One region of the Chelatococcus sp. YT9 genome, then DNA from elsewhere that is predicted to be linked to it. Evidence: riboswitches for the same ligand, from Rfam matches in the RefSeq annotation. Region 1 holds a riboswitch; the other holds the start of a gene.
The links. Region 1 has a riboswitch for thiamine pyrophosphate ahead of thiO (glycine oxidase ThiO). Riboswitches for the same ligand answer to the same signal wherever they lie in the genome.
Positions count from the first base shown of each region.

Region 2: another riboswitch for thiamine pyrophosphate. It lies ahead of thiC (phosphomethylpyrimidine synthase ThiC); the one in region 1 lies ahead of thiO (glycine oxidase ThiO).

Region 1 is NZ_JAHBRW010000001.1:4,098,692-4,101,871, reverse strand. It holds gene KIO76_RS18945 (thiazole synthase) at 1-392, opposite strand, end outside; gene thiS (sulfur carrier protein ThiS) at 396-602, opposite strand; gene thiO (glycine oxidase ThiO) at 712-1,863, opposite strand; TPP riboswitch at 1,855-1,949, opposite strand; gene KIO76_RS18930 (DUF350 domain-containing protein) at 1,998-2,402, opposite strand; gene KIO76_RS18925 (VOC family protein) at 2,438-3,180, opposite strand, start outside.
Region 2 is NZ_JAHBRW010000001.1:2,156,728-2,159,907, forward strand. It holds gene thiC (phosphomethylpyrimidine synthase ThiC) at 1-1,373, opposite strand, end outside; TPP riboswitch at 1,601-1,720, opposite strand; gene KIO76_RS09765 (PRC-barrel domain-containing protein) at 1,959-2,351, shown strand; gene KIO76_RS09770 (pyrimidine 5'-nucleotidase) at 2,631-3,180, opposite strand, start outside.

The DNA of each region.
Region 1 (3,180 bases):
GTCAGTTCGGCGGTCGCGATCAAAAGTTCCTCGACATCCGGATATTGCAGCTCGCGGTCCCCGATGATCTCCAGTTTCACCCAGTCGGTTTCGAGCGCTTCACGCCCGAGTTCCGCTGTGAGTATGGCGTCGCGCGCGGTCTGACAGCCGGCCGTGTTGGGAAGAAATCCGACCCGGTCTCCCAATACGTCGATGAGGCTTTCCTCATAGCCGTCGAGACTGATTCGCCGCACCGAAGCGGTGACAAACTGCGAGCCGCTTGCGGCCACCGCATCGAGCATGACCTGCTGATTAGGATAACCGGCTGTCCCTAGAAAGAGGCGCGACTCGAATCGGCGGCCGGCGATAACGAGCGGATCGTCCGTCGTCGTGACAGGAGACAGGGTGTTCATCGATCAACCTCCCTGCCGAGCATGCACGATTTCCACGCGGTCCCCCGCGGCAAGGTGCGTCTCCGGCCATTTCGTTTTGGGGAGAACGGCGCCGTTGAGGGCCACCGCTATACCGCGCGCCTCAGGGGCGACGCGGCTCGCCACGAGCTCCGCGACAGTTGCCACCTCGAGGGGGGCTTCCTCGCCATTCACGCGGATGAGTTCAGGCATCTTTTCAACTCCAAGCGGTACTCGGCTTAAGTTCGAAGGGTCTCGCCGCCGTGCCGCTTCCTAATCAGGCCGTGGCCTGGACAACCAAGATCTTTCAGGTGGGGATCGCTCATGCGGCCGCCGCGCGCATGAAGCGGGCGAAGGCAAACGGTTCGGCCAGCGGATCGATCGTGCCGCCCAAGATGAAATCGCTGATCAGCTTGGCCGTGATCGGCGTCAGCAGGATCCCGTTGCGATGGTGCCCCGTTGCATAGACGAGCCCTGCGACCGGTCCGGCGCCGAGGATCGGAGCGTCATCACGGCTCCCGGGACGGTGCCCCACCCAGGTCTCGACAACCGGCAGCTCCTCTATGCCGGGAAGCGCGCGCCATGCCGCGTGGAGCAGGGACAAGAGCCCGCCGGCGGTGACCGCCGCATCGAATCCCTTCTCCTCCACCGTCGCGCCGACAATGAGGCGGCCATCCAGGCGCGGCACGAGATAGACGCCAGGCGCCCAGACCACATGGCGCAGGAGCGGCGCCGCTGGATCCATCGCGAGCGCCAGCATCTGGCCTTTTACCGGACGCACCGCCGGTCGCGCCTCCGCCGGAAGGCCAGGGATGGTCCGGGACCAAGGGCCAGCCGCCAGTACGACCCTGCCCGCTTCGTGGAGGCCGGCGGCCGTGTTGACGCCGTCAACGCGGCCCTCCCTCATGGACAAGCCGTCCACGGGCGTATTCTCAACCAGCGTGACGCCTGCGCGGAGTGCCGCCAGGCGCAAGGCTCGCGCAAGCTTGCGATTGTCGACCTGATGATCCTCCGGCGAGGAGATGCCCCCCGCGATCCCCGGAGCGAGCGCAGGCTCCAACCGTCTAAGGTCGCGGCCGCTCAGCCACGAAACCGGCAACCCAAGTCGCCTCTGTAGCTCCGCATGGTTGCGGAGCTTCGCGGCGTCGTCAGCGGTCAGTGCAACCATGAGCGTGCCTTCGGACCGCAGTTCCACCTGCTCGCCGCTCGCCGCTTCCAGTTCGGCAGCAAACTCAGGCCAGAGCGCCTGGCTCGCTCGGTTAAGCAACAGCAACCGCTCCTCAGAGGGCTCGATTTCGGCGCATGCGGCCAGCATGCCGGCAGCCGCGTGGCTCGCGCCCTGTCCTGCGCCGCCCTTGTCGAAGACCGTGACGGCAAGGCCACGCTGCGCGAGCCGCCAAGCGATGGACAGGCCAATAACGCCCGCCCCTATGATAGCGACCTTGTCCTGACGCGCGGAATTATCTTGAACCATTCGCGGCTCCCTACGCTGGCATGACCCAGACAGGTTCGATGGGTATGTTCTCAGCCCCGCGAAGCGAGGCACCCCAAGCCATGTCTTCCTAAAATGAGGGCTTCAGGCATGAACCGCAAGCCTTATGGCGACGGTTAGAACGTCATGCAGGCAGAATTGATAATGCCTGCCGACAGCGAGGCCGCGCCGAGGAGACATGCAGCAGCGATCTCGCCCTTTGCGATGCGCTCCGTCAAATTGGGGACGAGAATGCGCACGAGCCAATAGACGATGATCTGCACGACAAGCGCGATGATGCCCCAGAGGACCAGCGCAAGAACGGTCGTCGTATTGACGATGGCGCTTGAAAGCGGCAGGGCGAAACCGACCAGGCTGAGGCCTAGGGACAGCGCCGCCGAGACAACGTTGCGCCGGATGAGCTCGAACTCGTTGTGAGTCGTGGCAAAGGTGTAGACGGCTAGATAGAGCGCAACCAGGATGATCGAAATGACAAAATCGACGAGAAAGTCGATGAAATTGACCAGAAGGATACCGTCCATCGTTGCCCCCGCGTATGCGCCACGTCACCCCGGCGCTATGTTTTCTCGCCGCCGCGTCCCGCGGGCTCAAATGCGATCGTGACGCCGTAGGCGTCTGGCGCGGCCACTGTCAGACGAGGCCCCGCCATGCGCGACGGGATACCGGCTTTGGCGAGCCGCTCGGCCACGGCGCCTAGATCGTCAACCGCAACCGCATAGGCCACGAAGACCTCTTCCGCCACCGGGCCAGCCATGCCGTAGAGGCTGCGGAAGGCGTCCGTGGAGAGAATGTCGAGGCGACCCCGGGGCAGTTCCGCGGAAACACCGAGCGATGTTGCGTGCAGATCCCGCTGCCCCGTGAAGGCAGACAGGAAGATATGGTGGTCGGTGGGATTTTCCGCCGTCATGACGGCCGCAGAGATGCCCCGGGCCCCGTTGGCGTGGTTCTGGAATGCCGGGTTCCAGAAGTTTTCCGGGAAGTGCTGCTGACAAACGAAAAACCCACATCGTGGGGCACGATCGTCTTGGGCGAAGGCCAGAGTGAAGGCAACGGTCGTCTCCCCGCCATCGGGGCGGCGCGCATGCCTTTCGAAGAAAAAAGTCTCGAAATTGCCGATCCCGGCGGCGGCGAATTCGAGTGCGTCGTCCGGCGCGTTGCGGCTTTCGAGCACGAGCATCGCCAACCCCTCGCCGCGCGCGAGACTGTCGCGAACGAAGGCGCCGAAGCTGAATTTCCGCTCACCGTGCGGGGCGATGACCGCCCCCTCGCCCACCGTGATAAGCTCGATGAAGGAGCCGT
Region 2 (3,180 bases), 1.9 Mb from region 1:
GTGGTCAGCGGCCCGAGCGTATAGAACGGGGCCTCGCCGCAGGTGGCGAGCTGCTTGTCCATATTCGCCTTGATCTTGTGCATGGGAACATGGCCCGGCCCCTCGATCATCACCTGGCAGCCCTTGCCCCAAGCCACCTTCGTCAGTTCGCCGAGCGTATCGAGCTCCGCGAATTGCGCGGCGTCGTTGGCATCGGCAATGGAGCCGGGCCGGAGGCCGTCGCCGAGCGAGAAGGTGACGTCATAGCGATGCATGATGTCGCAGATCTCGTCGAAGCGCTCATAGAGGAAGCTCTCCCGGTGGTGGGAGAGGCACCAGCGCGCCATGATCGAGCCGCCGCGCGAGACGATGCCGGTGACGCGCCGCGCGGTCAGCGGCACATAGGCCAGGCGCACGCCGGCGTGGATGGTGAAATAGTCCACGCCCTGCTCGGCCTGCTCGATGAGCGTGTCCTTGAACACCTCCCAGTCGAGCTTCGCCGGGTCGCCGTCCACCTTCTCCAGCGCCTGATAGATCGGGACGGTGCCGATCGGCACGGGCGCGTTGCGCATGATCCAGGAGCGGATGTTGTGGATATTGCGCCCGGTGGAGAGGTCCATCACCGTGTCGGCGCCCCAGCGGATCGCCCAGACCAGCTTCTCCACCTCGTCGGCGGCCGAGGAGGTGACGGCGGAATTGCCGATATTGGCGTTGATCTTCACCAGGAAGTTGCGGCCGATGATGGTGGGCTCTAGCTCGGGATGATTGATATTGGCGGGTATGACCGCGCGTCCCCGCGCCACCTCCTCGCGCACGAAGTCCGGAGTAATGAAGTTGGGGATGGCGGCGCCGAAATCCTCGCCGTCGGCGCGGCGTTCCTCGGCGCCCGCGAGCATCTCCGCGCGGCCGAGATTCTCGCGATGGGCGATATAGACCATCTCCTCGGTGACGATGCCGGCGCGGGCATAGTCGAGCTGCGTGACCGGCCGACCGGCGTTGCCGGACAGCACGGTGCGCGCGGCTGGACAGGGCGCGACGAGCTTGTCGGCGGAGATATTGCCGTTGTCCTCCGGTTTCACCGCGCGCGGCGCGATCGCGGTCAGGCCGCGCGCAGCGAGCCATGGCGCGCGAGGCTGGGCGATGCCGCTATTGAGGTCGATGACGGCCTCGGGGTCGGTGAACGGGCCAGAGGTGTCATAGACGCGGAAGGGCGCCTCGCAGGAGGCGGGATCAAGCGCGATTTCACGGAAGGGAACCCGGATCCCGGGATGACCCTGGGGGCTGGAATAGACCTTGGCCGATCCTGCGACGGCCCCTGTGGTGACAGCGGCCGGTGTGGCGGTGGTAGTCTGGCGCACCTTCGTGCGCGCCGGGGACTGCGGATGAATGTTCATGGATCTCCTTCTCCGGAGAACCTTCGCCGGAGCGAAGGCGCCCCGGCTCATCAATGAGGAGAGTGTCCGCCCACAGCATTCTCAAGCGACGCGTAAAGCGGTTCGCGCGAAGACGATGCGGTCGATCGAACCCGTTCCCGACCCGGCAGGATCGGAAAGGGTCTCGAGCGGATACACTCCTGGTTCGAGGAGATCCGGGTGACAGCGATCTGATGGAATCGTGAGGAGCCTTGCACCTTTTCCGTCCCTTCGCCGGCATGACCCGGATCAGGTCCTAAGGGTCACCGCGGTGCTCGTATGAGCCGGCGGAATCTCAGCCCCCTCACGGGGCCCCCCTCGGAACAGGTGACGAGAATGGGCGGTTATGACCGTGCTGTCAATGCATATGCAGAGCCGGCTATGGAGTTATCATGGCAGTCCATTGGCGAGTGCCACGGCGTGCAGCTTTTGTGCCCGAAGAGCTTACAAATTACCGAGAAAACAAAGAACAGTTTGCAAATAGAACCATGGAACAAAATCCTACTAATGCCATTCTCATAGCGGGAATACGGATAATCCATCCGCTTTGCATTTAGGAGATATAGTATGGTTCGGATCGCAGTTGTAATCGCGGCTATAGGGCTTTCGACAGCGGCGTTTGCACAGAATGCGCCGACGCCTGCTCAAGGACCAAGTTTTGTTACAGTTGAACAAGGAGCGCTGGCCAGTTCACTTAAAGGGCTGAACGTCAGGAATGCCGGTGACGAAAATGTCGGGGAGATCGAAGACGCGGTGATCGATGGTACGTCTATCCGCGCTTACATCCTCTCCGTCGGCGGCTTCCTCGGCATGGGCACGCATTATGTTGCCGTTGCACCGTCCGCGCTCATGCTGACGTGGAGCGATGCGGACAAGAAGTGGAATGCCCGTATCAACGCGACAAAGGACCAGTTGAAGGCGGCGCCGCAGTTTAAATATGAGGGCCGCTTTGCCCGGTAGACAAGCCGCCGGGTTGGGCAAGAGCTGACAAGGGCGCCGGCAGGCGCCCTTTTTCCAGCTTCCGGTTCCGCGCGAAGCCGCCGGCGGGCTCAGGAGCCGCGGTAATGGCTCCGGTCCAAGAAGCATTGTCCGACCATTTTGACGGGCTGGATTTCAGCCGTCATAGTCGGGCTGGTTTCCGCCATCCCGACCTCTGAGGCTCATGCCTTCCGAAGGCCTCGGCGCGAGGTGGGATCGCGCCGGACGAAGCCGGCGTTTCGGTGCGGTCGGTCAGCGGGTTTAATGGTCTCGCATGCGCCCCAGAAAATCGGCGAGATCGTCGGTCATAAAGTCGATATGCGGTGCGATCATCGGGGCCTGTTCCTCGGCTTCCCGGAAAGGGTCCGTGGTTTTCGGCAGGACCAGCACGGTTGCCATGCCAAGCGCATGAGGCACGACCAGATTTTTCTCGATGTCCTCGAACATGACCGCGCCGGCCGGATCGACATTGTGGCGATCGAGAAAACGCTCATAGGTGCTCTGCTCCGGTTTCGGCACGAAGCCGGAAGCGACGATGTCGAACACGTCCTCGAAATGCTCGCGGATGCCGAGCTTGAGCGCGACCGCTTCCGCATGCGCCCGTGAGCCGTTGGTGAGAATGAGCTTCCGCCCCGGCAGCGCGGCGATGGCCTCCCCTAAGAGGGGGTTCGGCAGAAGCGAGGAGTGGTCAATGCTATGGGCGAATTCGAGGAATTCTTCGGGATCGATTCCGTATTCTTCCATCAAGCCGCGCAATGTCGTTCCATAGCGATGATAGTAATACTTCTGGAGTGCGCGGGCCGAGATGCCG